DNA from 3 places in the Enterobacter sp. SCRI0065 genome. Region 2 is predicted to be linked to each of the others. Evidence: riboswitches for the same ligand, from Rfam matches in the RefSeq annotation. Region 2 holds a riboswitch; each other region holds the start of a gene.
The links. A riboswitch is a leader RNA that binds a small molecule or an ion and turns the genes downstream of it on or off. The one in region 2 is predicted to bind thiamine pyrophosphate.
Positions count from the first base shown of each region.

Region 1 (6,829 bases), on a different contig from region 2:
GGGCCGGAATGTGGGCGTTCGGCGGCATCATGATTGCCGTTATCGCCGTGCTGTTTATGCTGTTTTTCCGCGAATCGGATAAAGAGATCACCGCTATTGAGGTGGTCGATAACGATACTGCGCTGACACGAGGGGAAGTTAAATGAAAGCAGAACGAATTCTCGGTGCCCTTTACGGGCAGACGTTGGGGGATGCGATGGGTATGCCGTCGGAACTGTGGCCACGAAGCCGTGTAAAAGCACACTTCGGCTGGATTGATCGCTTTTTGCCAGGCCCTGCTGAGAATAGCGCCGCCTGTTATTTTGGGCGCGCGGAGTTCACGGACGACACCTCAATGGCGCTCAGTCTTGCTGATGCCATTATTGAGTGCGACGGCGAGATTGATGCCGATGCCATCGGCAGACACATCCTGCTGTGGGCCGTAGAGTTTGATGCGTTTAATAAAAATGTCCTTGGGCCCACCTCAAAAATCGCCCTGAGTGCTATCCGCGACGGCAAACCAGTGAGCGAACTGGAAAATAACGGCGTGACCAATGGTGCCGCCATGCGCGCCTCCCCGCTGGGCTGTCTGCTGCCCGCCACGCGGCTTGAACACTTTGTCGCGCAGGTCGCACTGGCTTGTAGCCCTACGCATAAATCGGATCTGGCGATTGCCGGTGCCGTGGTGATTGCCTGGGCGATTTCCCGCGCGATTGATGGCGAAAGCTGGCAGAATATTGTCGACGCGCTTCCCGGTATTGCGCGCTACGCGCAAGAGTCGAAAGTGACCACCTTTAGCGCGTCGCTTGCCGCACGCATTGAACTGGCGGTCAAAACGGTACGGGACGCCAACGGCATTGACTCCGCCAGCGAAGCGATTTATCAGTTGGTCGGGGCTGGCACCAGTACCATTGAATCCGTCCCCGCCGCGATTGCTATGGTCGAACTGGCGGGTACCGATCCTAATCGCTGCGCCATCTTGTGCGCCAACCTCGGTGGCGATACCGACACCATCGGCGCGATGGCCACGGCCATTTGTGGTGCGCTGCATGGGGTTAAGGCCATTGATCCGGCTTTGAAAGCAGAACTTGATGCCGTCAATCAGCTCGACTTCGGGTATTACTGCGAAAGGTTGCTGCACTATCGGGAACAGAGAGAGGGAGTATGAATACAGATCTCTGCGAGCGTATCGATACCTTAAGCGCGCGGCGTCCGATAACGGTTTTGGGGGCAGCGGTGATCGACGTCATTGCCGACGCTTACGCCCTTCCCTGGCGCGGTTGCGATATCGAGCTTAAACAGCAGGGCGTTAATATTGGTGGCTGCGCGCTGAATATCGCTATTGCACTCAAGCGACTCGGCATCACGGCACAAAACGCACTCCCGGTGGGGCACGGCGTGTGGGCGGATATCATTCGTCACGCGATGGCAAAGCAGGATCTGCACAGTGCCGTTGACGCTGAAAGCGGCGATAACGGCTGGTGTCTGGCGCTCGTTGAGCCTGACGGTGAACGTACCTTTATGTCGTTTAGCGGCGTAGAAAATCAATGGCAACAGCGTTGGCTGGACGCGCTGACGGTACCGCCGCAAAGCCTGGTGTATTTATCTGGCTATCAGCTCGCCTCGCCGTGTGGAGAATTGCTGACATACTGGCTGGAAAAACTGACCGATATCACTGCATTTATCGATTTTGGTCCTCGCATCGAGGATATTCCAGCTGCGCTGATGTCGCGCATCATGGCCTGTAAACCGATAGTGTCATTGAATCGTCAGGAGGCGCACATCGCCGCCGTACGCCTGGGCGTTGAGGATGATTCTCTGGGTATGGCGTGGCAGCAGCATTATGGTTGCCCGCTGATTGTGCGTCACGATAAAGACGGAGCGTGGTATTACGACGCCGAAAAGACCGGCCATGTCCCGGCGTTCCCGGCAACCGTGGTGGATACCATCGGCGCGGGTGACAGCCATGCTGGCGGTACGCTCGCCGGACTGGCGGCGGGTTGGCCGCTTGCAGACGCGATATTACTGGGAAATGCGGTGGCCGCGTGGGTGGTTAGCCACCGTGGCGGAGACTGCGCGCCAACGCGCGAGGAATTACTCCTCGCATACAAAGACGTATAAATCGCTGCGACAGTAGCTAATGCTGTACTCAATCGGCCGGTGCTGCTGGTCAAGCGCAACTTGCTTGATCACCAGCACCGGTATTTTGTCGTCCATTTTAATGTGCATCTGGAATTCGCTATCAGGCATTCGCGCACTCACCCGAGAACGCGTCCGCTGCGGAAAGATATTCTGGCTGCGAAAGTAGTCATACAGCGAAATGCCAATCGCATCCGGATCGTGAATGAGCCCGACCGGCACCCAGGACTCCTCAATCGATACCGCATCGTCATCAACATAACGAATACGTTTAAGCATAAAGACCTCGCTCTGCGGCGCGATCGACAGCTCTGCCGCCACGTCATCAGGGCATTTTATCACGCGTTTGTTGACCCAGAGCGTGTCAGGCTTTTTACCGCGCAGCACCACCTGCTGAGAAAATCCGCGCGCCTCTTTAAGCGAATATTCAAAGATATTATTGATTTGTGTGCCATAACCCCGGGCGCGGGTGACGACACCTTCCTGTTCCAGCGCCTGCATCGCTTTGCGCACGGTGATACGAGATACTCCAGTCAACTGGCTGAGATCGCGCTCACCGGGCAAAATATTGCCATGCTCCAGCAAGCCAGTGCGGACGGCATTTTTGACCGTCTCGGCAAACTTGAGGTACAGCGGGGTATTATCTGGCGCTGCGAAGCGTTCACTGAGCTGAGCGATTAACCGGGTATGCGCTTGTTCCATCTCTGTTTTCCAGGCCGAAAGTCCTTATCCATTATACTACCTGAGCGCCTTACCACCACGCATGAAAATGGTGTACCGGGCCAATACCGTGACCCACCTCCAGACTATCGGCTTTCGCCAGCGCAGCAGAGAGCCAGCCTTTTGCTTCCTGCACCGTATCGGCCCAGTTTTCATGGCGCGGGCGCAAGGCTGCCAGGGCAGCGGAGAGCGTACAACCGGTGCCGTGGGTATTTTTGGTTACTACACGCGCAGCTGTAAAACGCTGCGCGCCTTCGCGGGTAAAGAGCCAGTCCGGACTTTCTGCATCATCCAGATGTCCTCCCTTCATCAGCACCGCTTCACAGCCTAGCGCCAGCAGCGCATTGCCCTGCTCTATCATCTCCGCTTCATTACGTGCAGGAGGCGTATCAAGCAATGCGGCGGCTTCAGGGAGATTGGGGGTGATCAGCGCGACGTGCGGTAGTAACTTTTTCCGCAGCGACTGCACCGCCGAGTGCGAAAGCAGCGGATCGCCACTTTTGGCCAGCATAACCGTATCCAGAACCACGTTTTGCACGCGGTAGCGTTTAAGACGCTCTGCCACCGCTTCAACGATATCCGTTTCTGCCAGCATCCCGATTTTGGTGGTATCAATGCGCACATCGCTAAAAACAGAGTCCAGCTGTGCCGCCACAAAATCAGGTTCAATGCGATAGACCGATTGCACACCACGCGTGTTTTGCGCCACCAGCGCGGTAATCACCGAACAGCCATACGCCCCCAGCGCCGAGAAGGTTTTAAGATCCGCTTGAATCCCCGCGCCGCCGCTTGGATCGGTACCAGCGATGGTCAAGGCATTAATGCGTTTCATGACTGCGCCTCCAGATTCCATAACGCGTCGATAAAGGCTGAAGCAAAGCTGCCCGGACCATGGCTTTGCGCCGCAGCACGCTCGCCCGCTCGCTTCATAAAACCGCATGCAGCGGCAATGTTATCCAGTCGATCGCCCGGGAGTGAACAGGCAGCGGCTACGACAGCGGAGAGCGCACAGCCGGTTCCCACGACCCGCGTCATCAGGATATCGCCTCCGGCAACGGTTCGCGTGCGTTGCCCGTCGGTGATGTAATCCACTTCGCCCGTCACGACGATGATGGCGTTAGTCTGGCGTGCCAGCGCCTGCGCTGCGGGTAGCGCACTGGCCGCGGAATCGGTCGTGTCGACGCCACGCCCACCGGCGCTCATTCCTGCAAGCGCCATGATCTCAGAGGCATTACCGCGAATGGCTGTGGGTTTAAGCGTCAGGATTTGCTGGCAAAAACGAGATCGAAATGCAAGCGCGCCCACTGCCACCGGATCGAGCGTCCAGGGCTTACCAGCGGCCACCGCACTTTCGATTGCGCGGCGCATGGATTGCGCACGAGGAGAAGTCAGCGTGCCGACGTTAATCAGCAGCGCATCGGCTAATGTCGCAAACTGTTCAGCTTCTTCGGCTTCTATGACCATCGCAGGAGATGCCCCTAGCGCCAGCAAAACGTTGGCTGTAAAGGCCTGCACCACATCATTAGTCATGCAGTGGGTCAGCGGAGAACGAGTGCGGAAGTGATGTAAGGCATGTAAATCGAGCAGGTCAGGCTGCATGGTTTCGCTCCTGCCTTGCGTGAAGAAGCGATAACCGGGAAGGCATCTGACTTCCCTACGCTGGCATTATCCAGATCAGGTGGTACGGGTATTTCTCAGCCTTCACGTAGAAGGGCACCCCGAGTCATTGTGTAAAACAAAATATTTCAGCTAGCGTAGAAGATGCCAGCAACGAAAGCAAGTACCTCAAGCTACCGTTTATTAATCACCTCGCTCAACCTAACGTAAAAGGCTTCAAATAATGTCTACATTAAAACACATTGATTATATAAAGATTAATTTCGCCCATCCTACTATATATTCTTCAAAATAAACCCACTCACTTAGTAAGACATTGAGATACAACACGTTATGTTGCAGATGGGATTAATCCTGGCTTATTACCGATTCGTGTCAAACCTGATCTACATCAAGATTATCAGCCTCACCTTACGGGATAGTAGCCCGGCGTAGCTATTACAGATACGCGCTGAATGTAATAAAGTACAGAGGCGAGTAATTGAACATTAATTATCACTCACGTCTTTGTCTATAATCATAATGATGGTAGCCAATGTTAAAAACAATTATCGCTTCGGCAATAGTCTCTATTGCACTTGTCGCTACAGGCGTTTTTATTGGTGTCATATATAAAAATACGGTCATCAGTCTGGCGGGTAACTGCCAGGACGAGTAACGTCAGTTTAAGCACATAGAATTAGGGTAAGTTAATGAAAAAAATATTAATGGTATTCATCACCGCCACGTCTGTTATTGCGCTTTCGGGATGCACAACGGAATCACAGCGTATCGCTAACTGTACCAATACCGGCGTGAGTCTTGATACCTGTTATAAGGTCGAACACGATAACCAAAATGTGAGTCGTGCTGCTGCACTTCAGAACGCCTATCAGCGCTCCGATGAATACGCAAAACAATACGATGCTAAACATCATCACCAACATGTTGACCAACATGCGCAGGCGGCACATGTTGCTGACCCTTTGCGCGAGGCGTCATTCTCTGCGAATGGAATCAACGCCACGGTGAGCAACGGCTTCTTTACCGCGACAATCAATGGCAAAAAAGCGACGGTTAAACGTTTTAATGCCAATGCCTATGAGCTTAGAGGCGCAGGCTACATCCTCTCTGTTACGCTTGATGAAAACGGTATTACGGATGCCTCCTGGAATAAAACCAAAGGGCGAGATCACGGCCTGCTGCAGGTTGTACAAAAATAATTGTATCGTCAGCCCTATTCTTCATAGGGCTTAATATTATCTGGCGTAATAATTTTACATAGGTTTACGCCCGTCATGCCTTAATAAAACCACATCAAAAACAATGGCTAACCCCCCTTCACTCAACGCATTTTTATTGTAACAAAACAGTAAACAAATTAACCATTGAGCCACGTGCCAAAAGGCTCTATATTGGCCCCGATTTTTCCATGACCCATCTTTCTTTTAACTATTTATTCAATCGAGGCGCTAAAGGCAGCCCCGGTTGTGGGAGTGATATGATGACGGATAAAGTCCGTATTGACACCGCAGATGCCCATAAAAGCAACGAAACCTATCTGGCCCGTCAGGCCGAGTTTGAATCGAACGTCAGGAGTTATCCTCGCAAACTGCCTTTAGCGATTACTAAAGCAGACGGCGTGTGGATAACCGATGCAGATAATAAAGAATACCTTGACTGTCTTGCAGGCGCTGGCACCCTCGCGCTTGGCCATAACCATCCTGATGTGCTGAAAAGCATCCAAAATGTCATTACCAGCGGCTTGCCGTTACATACACTGGATCTGACGACTCCGTTGAAAGACGAGTTTTCTGAATACCTGCTCTCCCTGCTACCAGGTCAGGGCAAAGAATATTGCCTGCAGTTTACCGGCCCATCCGGCGCTGACGCCGTTGAAGCTGCGCTGAAGCTTGCAAAAAAAGTGACCGGTCGTAGCAGCATTATTAGCTTCTCCGGCGGCTATCACGGCATGACCCACGGTGCATTGTCCGTTACGGGCAACCTGTCGCCGAAAGAAGCGGTCGATAACATGATGCCGGAAGTGCAGTTCATGCCGTATCCGCACCAGTACCGTTGCCCACTGGGTATCGGCGGTGACGCGGGCGTGAAAGCGCTGACCTATTATTTTGACAACCTGATTAACGACGTGGAAAGCGGCGTACGTAAACCTGCGGCGGTGATTCTGGAAGCCGTTCAGGGTGAAGGCGGCGTTAACCCGGCCCCTGCCGAGTGGCTGCAACGCATCCGCAAAGTGACTCAGGAACACGGCATTCTGCTGATCCTCGATGAGGTTCAGGCAGGCTTTGCACGTACCGGTAAGTTCTTCGCGTTTGAACACGCGGGTATTGAGCCAGACATCATTGTGATGTCCAAAGCCGTTGGCGGCGGTCTG
Region 1 is NZ_JCBAJB010000002.1:430,483-437,311, reverse strand. It holds gene AC6EMZ_RS07900 (nucleoside permease) at 1-146, shown strand, start outside; gene AC6EMZ_RS07895 (ADP-ribosylglycohydrolase family protein) at 143-1,147, shown strand; gene AC6EMZ_RS07890 (PfkB family carbohydrate kinase) at 1,144-2,100, shown strand; gene AC6EMZ_RS07885 (GntR family transcriptional regulator) at 2,074-2,820, opposite strand; gene thiD (bifunctional hydroxymethylpyrimidine kinase/phosphomethylpyrimidine kinase) at 2,870-3,670, opposite strand; gene thiM (hydroxyethylthiazole kinase) at 3,667-4,437, opposite strand; TPP riboswitch at 4,473-4,569, opposite strand; gene AC6EMZ_RS07870 (hypothetical protein) at 5,148-5,657, shown strand; gene AC6EMZ_RS07865 (diaminobutyrate--2-oxoglutarate transaminase) at 5,936-6,829, shown strand, end outside.
Region 1: it holds a riboswitch for thiamine pyrophosphate, as region 2 does, so the genes downstream of both, thiM (hydroxyethylthiazole kinase) here and thiB (thiamine ABC transporter substrate binding subunit) in region 2, are expected to answer to the same signal.

Region 2 (6,829 bases):
CAGCGGCGAGGTGAATTTCTGGCAGGCGTGGATGGCCGGTATTGTCGGCTGTTTGCTGGGCGACTGGCTCTCTTTCTGGCTGGGCTGGCGCTTTAAAAAGCCGCTGCACCGTTGGTCGTTCATGAAAAAGAACAAGGCGCTGCTCGATAAAACGGAACATGCGCTGCATCAGCACAGCATGTTTACCATTCTGGTCGGCCGATTTGTTGGGCCAACGCGTCCGCTTGTGCCGATGGTGGCAGGGATGCTGGATCTTCCGGTCGCAAAATTTATCCTGCCCAATATTATTGGCTGCGTGTTTTGGCCTCCGTTCTATTTCCTGCCCGGTATTCTCGCGGGGGCGGCGATCGATATTCCTGCCGATGTACAGAGCGGGAATTTCAAATGGTTGCTGTTAGCGACCGCGCTGCTGCTGTGGCTGGCGGTCTGGCTGTGCTGGCGCTTGTGGCGCAGTGCAAAAGCGGGAACGGATCGCCTGACGCATTATCTGCCGCGTCACCGTCTTTTCTGGCTGGCACCCTTAATGCTCGGGGTCGCCGTGATGGCGCTGGTGACGCTCATCCGACATCCGCTGATGCCAGTATATGGCGAAATTCTGCTGAAGGTCGTGAGTCGTTAAGGGGCCGACGCGATCCCTAACAGCGTCGATGCGCTGGCTCTTCCGCTAACCAGTTCTTGCGTATCGCCATCCCAGGCGATACGCCCGTCAGCAATGACCACCGATCGCGCCGCTATGCTGGCGGCATCTTCCACGCTATGTGACACCATCAACAGGGTGAGCTGCTTTTGCTGACACACGTCCTTCACCAACTGCAACATCTCTTGCCTTAGGGCGGGATCGAGGGCAGAGAAGGGCTCATCGAGCAACAGAATCGGCTGCTCGCGCACCAGACAGCGTGCCAGCGCTACCCGCTGACGCTGGCCGCCGGAGAGCTCTCCTGGCAGCCGCTCGATAAATTCCGTAAGCCCCATCTGCTGGGCGATAACGTCCAGTTTCTGACGCTGGGCTTCTGTTAGCTTAAGGCCCGGATTCATCCCTAGTGCAATGTTCTGGCGCACCGTCAGATGGGTGAAAAGGTTATTTTCCTGAAAAAGCATCGAGACCGGGCGTTGCGACGGCGGCGTATGGGTATGATCTTTAGCATCAATGACGATGGACCCACTTGCTGGCGGCAGAAAGCCTGCAATCAGGCTGAGCAGCGTGCTTTTTCCCGCCCCGCTGGGGCCGAGGATAGCGAGGGTTTCGCCCTGACCAACGGACAGTGAAAAGCGCATCGGCAGGTGCTGATAAAGCCAGGTTACATCAGTCAGTTTTAACATCACGCCCCGGAAGTTTTTCGATAACGGTAAATAAGGTAAAGCACAGCAGCAAGAGTAACAGGGCCGTGACGGCACCGTCCTGGCTGCGATAAGAGCCAATTTGCTGGTAAAGCCAGTAAGGCAGAGTGCGGAAATCTTCATTCCCAAACAGCGCGACGACGCCGAAATCCCCAATCGACAGCACGCAGGCAAAAGCCAGTGCCTGTGCGAGAGGGCGTTTGAGCGCACGCAGCTCAATCACCTTCAGCCTTTGCCAGCCCTGCATTCCCAGCGACTGACAGAGTAAGGTGTATCGGGCGCTAATGTCGCGCATCGGGTTTTCTAATACCTTGAGCGCGTAAGGGATAGCCATTAGTGCATTGGTGAAAATGACGATGCCATCGGCGTTCTCTGGCAGCCCAACGGTGCTGTTGAACAGTAAAAAGAAACCGGTCGCCAGCACGATGCCGGGCATTGCCAGAATCAGCATACCGCTCAATTCCAGCGCCTGACCGGCGGTGTTTGCACCGCGAGCGTAAAGTTCGCGGCTGCTCCACAGCAACATGGTGGTCAGCAGTACGCACAATAATCCTGCCCCCAGCGCAATGCGCAGAGACGTCCACAACGCTTGCCACAGCACCGGCTGTTGCAGCACGGAAATCAGATTCAGGTTCAGACCATCAACGACCACCGCCAGCAGCGGCGGCAGTAAAAGCAACAGCGCCAGCGCGATCAGGGTGATATCGGACAGGCGACTGCGCAGGCAATCCTGCGGGTCGCGCCAGCCGCTTATCTGATGGCTGCCGACGGCAATGGCTTTGCTTAGACGCTGGCTCAGCAGCACCAGCCCAAGACAGCAGAACATTTGAATCATCGCCAGCAGCGCTGCACGGCCCGGATCGTAGTCGTAGCTAAGCGCCTGATAAATGGCGAGCTCGATGGTCGTGGCCTGCGGGCCGCCGCCGAGCGAAAGCACGGTGGCAAAACTGGCAAAGCAGAGCATGAAGATCAGCGCGGCAACCGGCGGGATTTGACGACGAAGCCACGGCCATTCGACAAAGCGGAAGAACGACCAGCCGCGCATGCCAAGCTGCGCGGCGAGCTGGCGTTGCTCACCGGGTATGTTCTCGAGCGCCTGCAAAAATAATCGTGTGGCCATCGGCATATTGAAAAAGACGTGCGCCAGCAGGATTCCCTGAAGGCCGTAGGGTGAAAACGTCCATTCGATGCCAAAAGCGTTCAGGAGCGCGGCAATCCAACCCTGGCGTCCGTACACGCTGAGGATGCCAAAAACGGCCACCAGCACGGGCAAGATTAGCGTCATTGCACACAGGCGTATCAACGCGTTCCTGCCAGGAAAACGGCGACGATACAGGGCGCGAGCCAGAAAAATGGCGGGCACGACGGAAAGCAGGGCGGAGAGAAACGCCTGCCAGAAAGAGAAACGAACGACGTGCCAAAGATAGCTATCGTGCCAGAGAGCGAGAAAGTCACTCTCCGGTGCGTTTAACCCTAGCGCGAGGAACGCCCCTGCGCTGACCACGACCATTAGCGTGGCAGCAATCAGCCCAGGGATGAGCCAGCCGGGAATTAGCGGCTGACGGCGCGTTGCCATTCACCGATCCATGCTGCGCGTTGGGAAGAGACCTGCTGAGGTGTAAATTCCAGCGTCGTTTGCGGTTTGGTGAGTGAGTCAAAGCCCGCAGGCAGCGTCACGTCGGTGACCGGATACATCCAGTTGCCGGTGGGGATCGCATTCTGGAATGCCGGAGAGATCATAAATTTCAGGAATTTCTCGGCAAGCTCCGGCTGTTTGCTGGCGGCGGTTCGAGCGGCGACTTCAACCTGCAAATAGTGGCCTTCGCTAAAGTTAGCCGCCGCGTAGTTATCTTTTTTCTCTTCGATAATGTGATAGGCCGGAGAGGTGGTGTAGCTCAGTACTAAATCGCTTTCACCTTTCAGAAACAGACCATAGGCCTCACTCCAGCCTTTGGTGACGGTGACGGTTTTCGTCGCCAGTTTTTGCCAGGCTTCTGGAGCGTTGTCGCCGTACACTTTCTGCATCCACAGCAGCAGGCCAAGGCCCGGCGTACTGGTGCGCGGGTCTTGATAAATCACGCGCCATTTCTGATCGCTCTCAACTAACTCTTTCAGGCTTTTTGGTGGGTTTTTGAGCTTGTTTTTGTCATACACAAACGCGAAGTAACCATAGTCGAAAGGCACGAACGTGTCGTTTTTCCAGCCACCCGGCACGGTGGCCGCGTCAGGGGCGATACCGCTCTTTGCAAATAGCTTCGTTTGCGAGGCCGCTTCAAGCAGGTTGTTGTCGAGACCGAGCACCACGTCGGCTTTGCTGTTTTTACCTTCCATACGCAGACGGTTCAGCAGCGATACGCCATCTTCCAGCGCCACGAATTTCAGTTCGCAGCCGCAGTCGGCCTCGAAGGATTTTTTGACCACCGGGCCTGGGCCCCAGTCGGCGGCGAAAGAGTCATAGGTGTAAACCGTCAGTACAGGTTTAGCAAAAGCAGGCAGCGCAAACAGCGCCAGCAGAGGAAGAACTTTTTTTAACACTTTGCACCTCATAGTTGAGTGGCAAAGGATTTTGAGAGACAGCCTCAAATCCCTTCGCCGGCATTATCCGGATCAGGTTCGACGGGTATTATCTCAGCGCACATCATCGATGCCGCACCCCGTTGAGAACGTTTGCATTGTAATGATTTGGTGAATATTACGAAAGGATTATGGTTCTGGTGGCGCAAACCAGGCGGATTTAAAGTCGAACCAGCCTAAAGTGTTCATGCGTAACCCGCGCATGCTGCGCTGTCCCTGAATCATCAACCAGTGGTGAATGAGCGGTACTATCGCCTGCTGTGCCAGAAGCTGCTGACACCAGACGGCCAGGTTCATGTCGCCCGATCGCCACTGCGCAGCGTCCTGTTGCCAGTCGCGGGGAATGCAGTGCTGGATGAGTGGGATCTCATACAGGTGCGAGAACAAGGAGAAGTCTAACGGAAGGGTGAAGTTGGCGCTGTTAAGCCAGATATCACTCACCGCATCGCCACGATGCCACTCGTCGTAATCAACTTCCTGGATCTCCAGCTTGACGTTTTCTGCCGCCAGCAGCTTGCTCATAATTCTGGCGATAAACCGGTGTTCAACATGTTCGCGATAATAGGTCAGGGTGATGGTCTCAAGCCCTGCCGGTTTTTCTCCGCATCCCGGACGGGCATGATGCCAGCGTGGGAGCAGGCCGTATGCCGGGAACCAGTAGGTTTGATGCCGATCTTCTGCCTGATAGATCAGATTAGCGGGTGCCAGAATACGGCTTATCCATTGACGTACTTCATGACTGGCGCCCCGGTGGGTACGGGCATCGAATAGCAGATAATAGCAGCCTTCCTCAAGGCGGCTTTCAACGGCTTTTTCGCCTTCGGTTGGGCCTTCCAGCGTCAGACCGGGGCTAAACTCTTCACTGATCTCGGGCAGGACCCAGACGTTGACTTCATCAATTAGCGCGCGATAGCCAAAATAGTCGTCGAAAGCGCGGATTTTTAGCTGGTTATTATTGTTTCGCGTCACCGCATACGGCCCGGTTCCAATAGGCTGGCTGGCGAAGCTGGACATTGATTGCCACTCGTGCGGCAGAATCATCGACGGGACATAGCCCATGAGCCACGGTAGCCATCTGTCTGGTTCGGCAAGTTCAATATCCAGCGTCCAGGCTGTAGGCGAGTGAATTTTTGCGATATGAGAAAAGAGCGGCAATTCGCGGGCGCGCTGGAGAGAGGCAATGACATCACTCATTTCCAGTTCTCGGCCATGATGAAAATGAATGCCGGGCCGCAGGAAAAATCGCCAGTGCAGCGGCGAAAGCTGTTGCCAGTGGTGCGCAATGTCTGCTTCTAGTTCCCCATTTTCCTCATTTATACGTGTCAGACCGCTAAATATTTGCCGCGCCATATGGGTTTCTGAACGACGCAACGCGCTGCCGGGTAAAAGATTTTTCATCGGGCGATAGTAGAGGACGCGCAGGATATGGCGTCCCTGACGAAAACTTCGCCCAAGATGCGACACCAGCATTTGGCGCACCGCGGCCTTGTCGCCCACCAGTTGTACCAGCTGATCGATTTTATCCTGTTCCAGCAAATCTTCGGCGCGCTGCTGCTGTAAGGCCAGCCCGGTATACAGAAAGGACAGGCGTGAGCGTTTGCCGCGTCCTGCTTCGGCTTCCCAACTGAGCCAGCCCTGCTGCTGCATGGTGTTGAGTAGCGTGCGCATATGACGGCGCGAGCAGCTTAACAGCTCGGCCAGCTCGTTGAGGGTTGTCTCCTGTGACTGGCCCTCGCAGCATTGCCACAGGCGGATAAATTGTTGTTGCAGACGACCAGAAGGCATAAAAGGGGAACTCCTGACAAAAAACCAGCAATTTATTAATCCCTATATTAAGCCAATAATCACTTTCGATGAAGTGAGGAGGCGAATATGAAGAGGTCTACTACGTGTCAATTTTATCAGCGGTACTTTTCAGCGATCAAAGGAGTGTCCTGGCTGGCCCGCCAGCGCCCAGAGGTGCGGCTGAAAATGCTTGAGGAATTGATGCAGTGGGAAGTGACGCAAGTGACCTCTGAACGCTGACTTGCCTCGATCATGTGTGACTGAGTATTGGTGCTTATCACCCGCCAGCAAAATGTTTTTGCTGGCTTTTTTCGTTTATCATTCCATCCAATTTTGACTCTTCTTTGACAAGGAACTGCGCATGCTCTGGCTGATGACAATGGGCCGCCGCCTGAACGGCGTGTATGCCGCTTTTATGCTGGTGGCTTTTATGATGGGCATCGCGGGGGCGTTGCAGGCTCCGACGCTAAGTCTGTTCCTAAGCCGGGAAGTCGGCGCGCAGCCGTTTTGGGTGGGGCTTTTTTACACCGTTAACGCCATTGCCGGGATTTTAGTGAGCTTGTGGCTGGCTAAGCGTTCGGACAGCCAGGGCGACAGGCGTAAGCTCATTTTGTTTTGCTGCGCAATGGCTGTTGGCAACGCGCTGCTGTTCGCCTTTAGCCGTCATTATCTGACACTTATCACCTGTGGTGTGTTGCTGGCATCGCTGGCGAATGCCGCCATGCCGCAGCTCTTTGCGCTGGCGCGTGAGTATGCCGATAGCTCGGCGCGAGAAGTGGTGATGTTCAGCTCGGTTATGCGTGCTCAGCTTTCGCTGGCGTGGGTTATCGGGCCGCCGCTGGCCTTTATGCTGGCGCTCAATTACGGCTTCACGATGATGTTCTCCATCGCGGCAGGGATTTTTGTCATCAGCCTGGCATTGATTGCGTTTGTGCTGCCGTCGGTCACGCGTATTGAGCAGGCCACCGATAAACCCGTCACCCAGGTGAGCGGCTGGCACAATAAAAACGTCCGCATGTTGTTTATCGCATCAACACTGATGTGGACCTGCAATACCATGTACATCATCGACATGCCGCTGTGGATCAGTAATGACCTGGGCTTGCCGGACAAGCTCGCGGGGATCTTAATG
Region 2 is NZ_JCBAJB010000004.1:298,724-305,552, forward strand. It holds gene AC6EMZ_RS13920 (DedA family protein) at 1-619, shown strand, start outside; gene thiQ (thiamine ABC transporter ATP-binding protein ThiQ) at 616-1,320, opposite strand; gene thiP (thiamine/thiamine pyrophosphate ABC transporter permease ThiP) at 1,304-2,914, opposite strand; gene thiB (thiamine ABC transporter substrate binding subunit) at 2,890-3,873, opposite strand; TPP riboswitch at 3,905-4,005, opposite strand; gene sgrR (HTH-type transcriptional regulator SgrR) at 4,042-5,697, opposite strand; gene sgrT (glucose uptake inhibitor SgrT) at 5,785-5,937, shown strand; gene AC6EMZ_RS13950 (sugar efflux transporter) at 6,059-6,829, shown strand, end outside.

Region 3 (6,829 bases), on a different contig from region 2:
TGTTCACTGCCACGCGGCTTACTTAACTGCGTCTTTCAGAGCTTTACCAGAAACAAATGCTGGTACGTTAGCAGCAGCAATTTTGATTTCATTACCGGTCTGCGGGTTGCGGCCAGTACGCTCAGCGCGGTGGTTCACTTTGAAGGTACCGAAACCAACCAGTTGTACAGCATCGCCTTCTTTCAGAGACTCAGTAATAGCAGCCAGGGTGGATTCCAGTGCAGCTTTAGCCTGCACTTTAGACAGATCAGCCTTGTCCGCAATTACATCAATCAGTTGAGTCTTGTTCATAAGTTATCCTTTCAATGTGTTTATCGCTTGCTAAGCATCGAGTGCGACGAAAATGCCAAAAAAGCACTCCCATGCATACACGCACCGATAGCCACTTTTTTTCGCCCCCCAAATGTAGACCAGACGGGGGGCAGAAGGGAAGAGTCGAGGTGTGACAAAACAGGCGTTAAATCACGTTTTATTGTCTCACTGGTTAAACATTATACCAATATTGCTCTCACCAGCCTCGCGCAGGTCCGCTCGTAGCCCTTTTATCAGCTCAATATCGCGTTCTTCACACTCGGCCAAAAGTCGGAATATTTCCCACTGAATGTCCCATTCTTGCTCCACCGCTGGGTTTACTCTGAGCTCTTCGTCGGTCATTTCGCGACCTTCCTGAGTCATTTCCAGCATCGCAACGGTCGTGATCGACGCCTTGCTGACTTCAATGGCATGCTCCAGGGTTTCACCGCTCAGACGGGAATGCACCAATTCACTTAAGGCAACACAGGCATCAATTGCCGGATAGACGCCATACAAATCGTAGTCGTCCGCCGAAGGAATTGCCTCTTCCAGCTTTTCAAGCTGAGAGTCGAAATTCACCTTTGCGTCTTTGACCGTTAGCGTTTCCCAAATCAGGTCCAGAATTCGACGATAAATCTGGCCTTCACCAAATTCGGTTTGCTTGCAGAACGTAGCATAGTTGGGATACATGCGCTCACACAGGCAAGCCATAAAGGTGACATGCTGCCAGCTTTCCAGCTTCTCAAGGCGCAGATGAATTGGGTTTTGTAACATGATGATGTCTCGAATCGGAAATTAGCCGCAGTTTAACTCAATCACCGCTGAATTTCCTGCCAACGAATGAATGCCGGACGCGCGGATGCGACTGCATCAGCCCAGCGAGTCGGCTCAGGTAAACGATAGCCCTTCATACAGCGCTGCACCCACGCCAACGCGCTATCCGTGCTCACCCGATGTCCGGTAGCGACAAACAGCGGATTGCAACGCGCTTTACTGCGCCAGACCCATGCCAACTGCTCACCTTTATCCATCAGGGGAGCGAGCGCACCAGGTTCGGCAGACAGTGGTTCAAATTTACCGCACAGACGTTTTTTGGCGACGCCAATCGTTGGGACATCCACCAGCAAGCCAAAATGGCTGGCAACGCCCAGACGGCGGGGATGAGAGATGCCGTGGCCGTCAACGAACAGTAAATCAGGTTTTTGTGAGAGCTGTTCCCACGCTGCCAGCAGCGCGGGATACTCACGAAAGGAGAGAAAGCCAGGAATATAAGGCATGGTGGTAGCGATACGCGCTACCTTGTATTCAACCAGTTCAAGCGCAGGATACGTCAACAGCACCATCGCCGCTCGCGTCACTTCTCCGCCCTGCTCAAATCCGACATCGGCACCAGCAATCAATTGCGGCGGGTCCTTATCCAGACAATCCTCACGGATCACTGACGAGGCAAGTTCGATTTGCTGAGCGCGTAACGACGCGAGATCCATAACTACTCCTTAAAGATGATACTGGGCAGAATGTCGGTGCACCGCCTCCACAAAAGCGCCAGCGTGTTCTGGCGGAACATCCTGATGAATACCGTGACCCAGGTTAAAGACGTGACCTTCGCCCTGACCGAAACCGGCCAGAATAGAGGCAACTTCTTCTTCAATACGGGCAGGCTGAGCATAAAGCATAGACGGGTCCATGTTGCCCTGTAGCGCGACTTTGTCACCTACGCGACGACGGGCATCGGCGATATCTGTCGTCCAGTCGAGACCCAACGCATCGCAGCCGGTAGCCGCCATAGCTTCCAGCCACTGTCCGCCGCCTTTGGTGAACAGTGTGACCGGCACACGACGACCTTCGTTTTCACGCAGCAGGCCATCTATAATTTTATGCATGTAATACAGTGAGAACTGCTGATAATCCCGCCCGGTCAGCACGCCGCCCCAGGTGTCGAAGATCATCACTGACTGTGCGCCTGCTTTAATCTGCGCATTGAGATAAAGCGTGACGCTCTTTGCCAGCTTATCGAGCAGCGCGTGGAGGGCCAGTGGCTCGGCATACATCATTTTTTTGATTACGGTAAAGGCCTTGCTGCTACCGCCTTCTACCATATAGGTCGCCAGAGTCCACGGGCTACCGGAGAAACCGATCAGTGGTACTTCGCCCTTCAGCTCGCGACGAATGGTACGAACCGCATTCATCACATAGCCCAGCTCTTGTTCCGGATCCGGAATCGGCAGTTTATCGATATCGGCCTTGTTCTTGATTGGCGAGGTAAAGCGCGGACCTTCGCCCGTCTCGAAATACAGGCCAAGGCCCATCGCGTCCGGGATAGTCAGAATGTCTGAAAAAAGGATCGCCGCATCGAGCGGGAAGCGGCGCAGCGGCTGCAGGGTGACTTCGCAAGCCAGCTCCGCATTTTTGCACAGCGACATAAAATCGCCCGCTTGCGCACGCGTGGCTTTGTACTCCGGCAAATAGCGTCCCGCCTGGCGCATCATCCACACTGGGGTGACGTCAACGGGTTGGCGCATCAGCGCACGCAGATAACGATCGTTCTTCAGTTCGGTCATTTTGCATTTCCTTAAGCGTTATGGCCTCAGTGTATCATGTCATTCGTACTCGGCCCGACACATCGCCACCGTATCTTCTATCAGCCTGCGCGCCACGGTGCCTGGCGGCGGGAGCAACGGTAAATCGTCATAACGATACCAGTTGGCATTGAGCAACTCTTTCGGGTCGATCGCAATGTCGCCGCTGTCATAATCAGCCATAAACGCCGTCATGAGTGACATCGGGAACGGCCACGGCTGGGAGGTGACGTAACGCAGGTTTTTAACGTTGATACTGCTCTCTTCCATCACTTCACGAGCGACCGCCTGCTCAAGCGTTTCGCCGACTTCAACAAAGCCAGCCAACACGGTGTGGATGCCGTTACGATGGCGGACATGCTGTGCCAGCAAAATAGAATCATCGCGACGAATCGCCACGATAATGCACGGCGCAATTTGCGGGTAATAACGTTCACGGCAGTGATTGCAAAGCAATGCCCATTCGGTTTTGCTTGGGCGCATTGCGTGACCACAATAGCCACAGAACTTATGCGAGCGATAAAACTCGGCCAACTGCACGCCGCGTCCGGCTAGCTGAAACAGCCCTGCATCAAGATCGATAACCTGACGAACCGATCCCATATCGTGGCGTCGATGTTGTTGGATCAACCACACAGAGTCGCCCTGCCATTCGCCAATCTTAAGTGCAGATTGCCCCACAAGATCGAAATTCTCTGCGTCGCCATAAGGTATTTCTCCGCCAGGCAACCATAGCTTTTGTTCATGACTGACGATCCACCAGCCACGATCTAATTTTTCAATTATACGATCCATATCTATTGCACAACCTTTGCTTCACAGGCATGTTGGTTACATTATTCTTACATTTTAGGTGGGCAGCTTTTAACCTTAACCTTGCGGAGTCAAACATGCTAAACCAGCTAGAAAGCCTGACAGAGCGCGTTGGAGGAAGTAATAAACTGGTCGATCGCTGGCTTCACGTGCGCAAACATTTACTCGTTGCCTATTACAACCTGGTAGGCATTAAGCCTGGCAAAGAATCGTATATGCGCCTGAATGAAAAAGCGCTGGATAATTTTTGTCAGAGCCTTGTCGACTACCTTTCCGACGGTCATTTTAATATTTATGAACGCATTATCCGAGAAATGGAAGGGACTCATCCGTATTTAGCCGCCACTAAGCTCTACCCACAGCTGGAGGCGAATACCCAGCAGATCATGGATTACTATGATTCAACGCTCGAAAACGCCATAGATCATGACAACTACCTTGAGTTCCAGCAGGCCCTGTCCGATCTCGGCGAAGCGCTGGAAGCACGCTTCACGTTAGAAGATACGTTGATTGCGCTTGCACTGGATAACAACCTGAACACCAGCAACGAAGATAGTATCGCTCGCCCAGCTTGAGTTATTCATCATTAACGTATAGTTTACAACCAATGCTCCTGTTTTAGGGGAGCAAATTCTTGTCGGAGTGCCCAGTGCGAAAGCCGGGCTGAGACCGTTAATTCGGGATCCGCGGAACCTGATCAGGTTAAGACCTGCGAAGGGAACAAGAGTCAAACTTGTTGTTGTATCGCCCGTGGGCGATCCTTCCTCTTGCTTCATCCGTCGTCTGACAAGCCACTTCCTTTTCTTTTTTGGAATGAGCTATGTCTATACCTAAACTGACCCGCCGCGAGCAACGCGCGCAAGCCCAACACTTCATCGATACGCTGGAAGGCACCGCTTTCCCCAACTCAAAACGCATTTATATCAACGGCTCACAGGCCGATATCCGCGTACCTATGCGCGAGATCCAGCTCAGCCCAACGCTCGTTAGTGGCGACAGAGATAATCCGCAATTTGAAGATAACGAAGCAGTGCCGGTCTACGACACATCAGGTCCATATGGCGATACCGACGTAGCCATCAATGTCCAACAGGGACTCGTAAAATTGCGCCAGCCGTGGATTGATGCACGCAACGACTGCGACGCGCTGACCGTACGCAGCTCCGCTTATACCAAACAACGTCTGGCCGACGATGGCCTTGATGACCTGCGATTTACCGGCCTGCTCACCCCCAAACGCGCAAAAGTAGGCATGTGCGTGACTCAGCTGCATTACGCGCGTCAGGGCCAGGTCACGCCAGAAATGGAATTCATCGCTATCCGCGAAAACATGGGCCGCGAGCGTATTCGCAGTGAAATTTTACGCCACCAGCATCCGGGAGAAGGCTTTGGCGCTCGTCTGCCCGAGAACATCACGCCTGAATTTGTCCGCGACGAAGTAGCCGCCGGTCGCGCCATTATTCCTGCCAATATCAATCATCCGGAATCGGAACCGATGATCATAGGCCGAAACTTCCTGGTGAAAGTAAACGCCAATATTGGCAACTCGGCGGTGACGTCTTCCATCGAAGAAGAGGTAGAGAAACTGGTCTGGTCAACGCGCTGGGGCGCGGATACGGTAATGGACCTTTCGACAGGCCGCTATATTCACGAAACCCGGGAATGGATCCTGCGCAATAGCCCAGTGCCGATCGGCACGGTCCCGATCTACCAGGCGCTGGAGAAAGTGAACGGGATTGCCGAAGATCTCACCTGGGAAGCGTTCCGCGATACGTTGCTGGAGCAGGCAGAACAGGGCGTCGACTACTTCACCATTCATGCCGGCGTTCTGCTGCGCTACGTACCGATGACCGCCAAACGCCTGACCGGAATTGTCTCGCGTGGCGGCTCCATTATGGCGAAATGGTGTCTATCGCATCATCAGGAAAACTTCCTGTACGAACATTTCCGCGATATCTGCGAAATCTGCGCGGCCTATGACGTTTCGTTGTCTTTGGGCGATGGTCTGCGTCCAGGTTCCATTCGTGATGCCAATGACGAAGCGCAGTTTGCCGAATTGCATACGCTTGGCGAACTGACCAAAATCGCCTGGGAGTATGACGTGCAGGTCATGATCGAAGGCCCGGGACACGTGCCAATGCAGATGATTCGCCGCAACATGACCGAAGAACTGGAGCACTGCCACGAAGCGCCGTTCTACACGCTAGGCCCGCTAACCACAGATATCGCGCCTGGCTATGACCATTTCACCTCTGGCATTGGTGCGGCGATGATCGGCTGGTTCGGCTGCGCGATGCTCTGTTACGTCACGCCAAAAGAACACCTCGGTCTGCCAAACAAAGAAGACGTTAAGCAGGGGCTAATTACCTACAAAATTGCCGCTCACGCCGCCGACCTGGCAAAAGGCCATCCTGGCGCGCAAATCCGCGACAACGCCATGTCTAAGGCGCGCTTCGAATTCCGCTGGGAAGACCAGTTTAATCTGGCGCTTGACCCGTTTACCGCCCGCGCTTACCACGACGAAACGCTACCGCAGGAATCCGGCAAAGTTGCCCACTTCTGCTCTATGTGCGGACCAAAGTTCTGCTCAATGAAAATCAGCCAGGAAGTGCGCGACTACGCCGCAAAGCAGGTGATTGAAGTGGGCATGGCGGATATGTCAGAAAACTTCCGCGCCAAAGGTGGCGAAATCTACCTCAAAAAAGAGGAGGCATAATGTACCAGCCTGATTTTCCACCGGTACCTTTTCGTTTAGGTCTTTACCCGGTTGTCGATAGTGTGGAGTGGATTGCTCGCTTGTTAAATGCGGGTGTAAAAACACTCCAGTTGCGTATTAAAGATAAAACCGATGCGGAGGTCGAAGGTGACGTGTTAACCGCCATTGAGCTCGGTCGCCGTTTCGATGCCCGTCTTTTTATCAATGACTATTGGCAACTCGCCATTAAGCATCAGGCCTACGGTGTACATTTGGGGCAGGAGGACCTGGAAACCACCGATCTCAATGCCATTCGTCATGCTGGCCTTCGTCTGGGCGTATCGACTCATGATGATATGGAAATCGACATCGCACTGGCGGCACGTCCCTCATACATCGCCCTCGGTCATGTTTTCCCCACCCAGACCAAACAGATGCCTTCATCGCC
Region 3 is NZ_JCBAJB010000019.1:17,768-24,596, reverse strand. It holds gene AC6EMZ_RS22985 (DUF1481 domain-containing protein) at 1-7, opposite strand, end outside; gene hupA (nucleoid-associated protein HU-alpha) at 19-291, opposite strand; gene AC6EMZ_RS22975 (YjaG family protein) at 478-1,068, opposite strand; gene nfi (deoxyribonuclease V) at 1,110-1,781, opposite strand; gene hemE (uroporphyrinogen decarboxylase) at 1,791-2,855, opposite strand; gene nudC (NAD(+) diphosphatase) at 2,895-3,668, opposite strand; gene rsd (sigma D regulator) at 3,764-4,261, shown strand; TPP riboswitch at 4,315-4,423, shown strand; gene thiC (phosphomethylpyrimidine synthase ThiC) at 4,507-6,402, shown strand; gene thiE (thiamine phosphate synthase) at 6,402-6,829, shown strand, end outside.
Region 3: it holds a riboswitch for thiamine pyrophosphate, as region 2 does, so the genes downstream of both, thiC (phosphomethylpyrimidine synthase ThiC) here and thiB (thiamine ABC transporter substrate binding subunit) in region 2, are expected to answer to the same signal.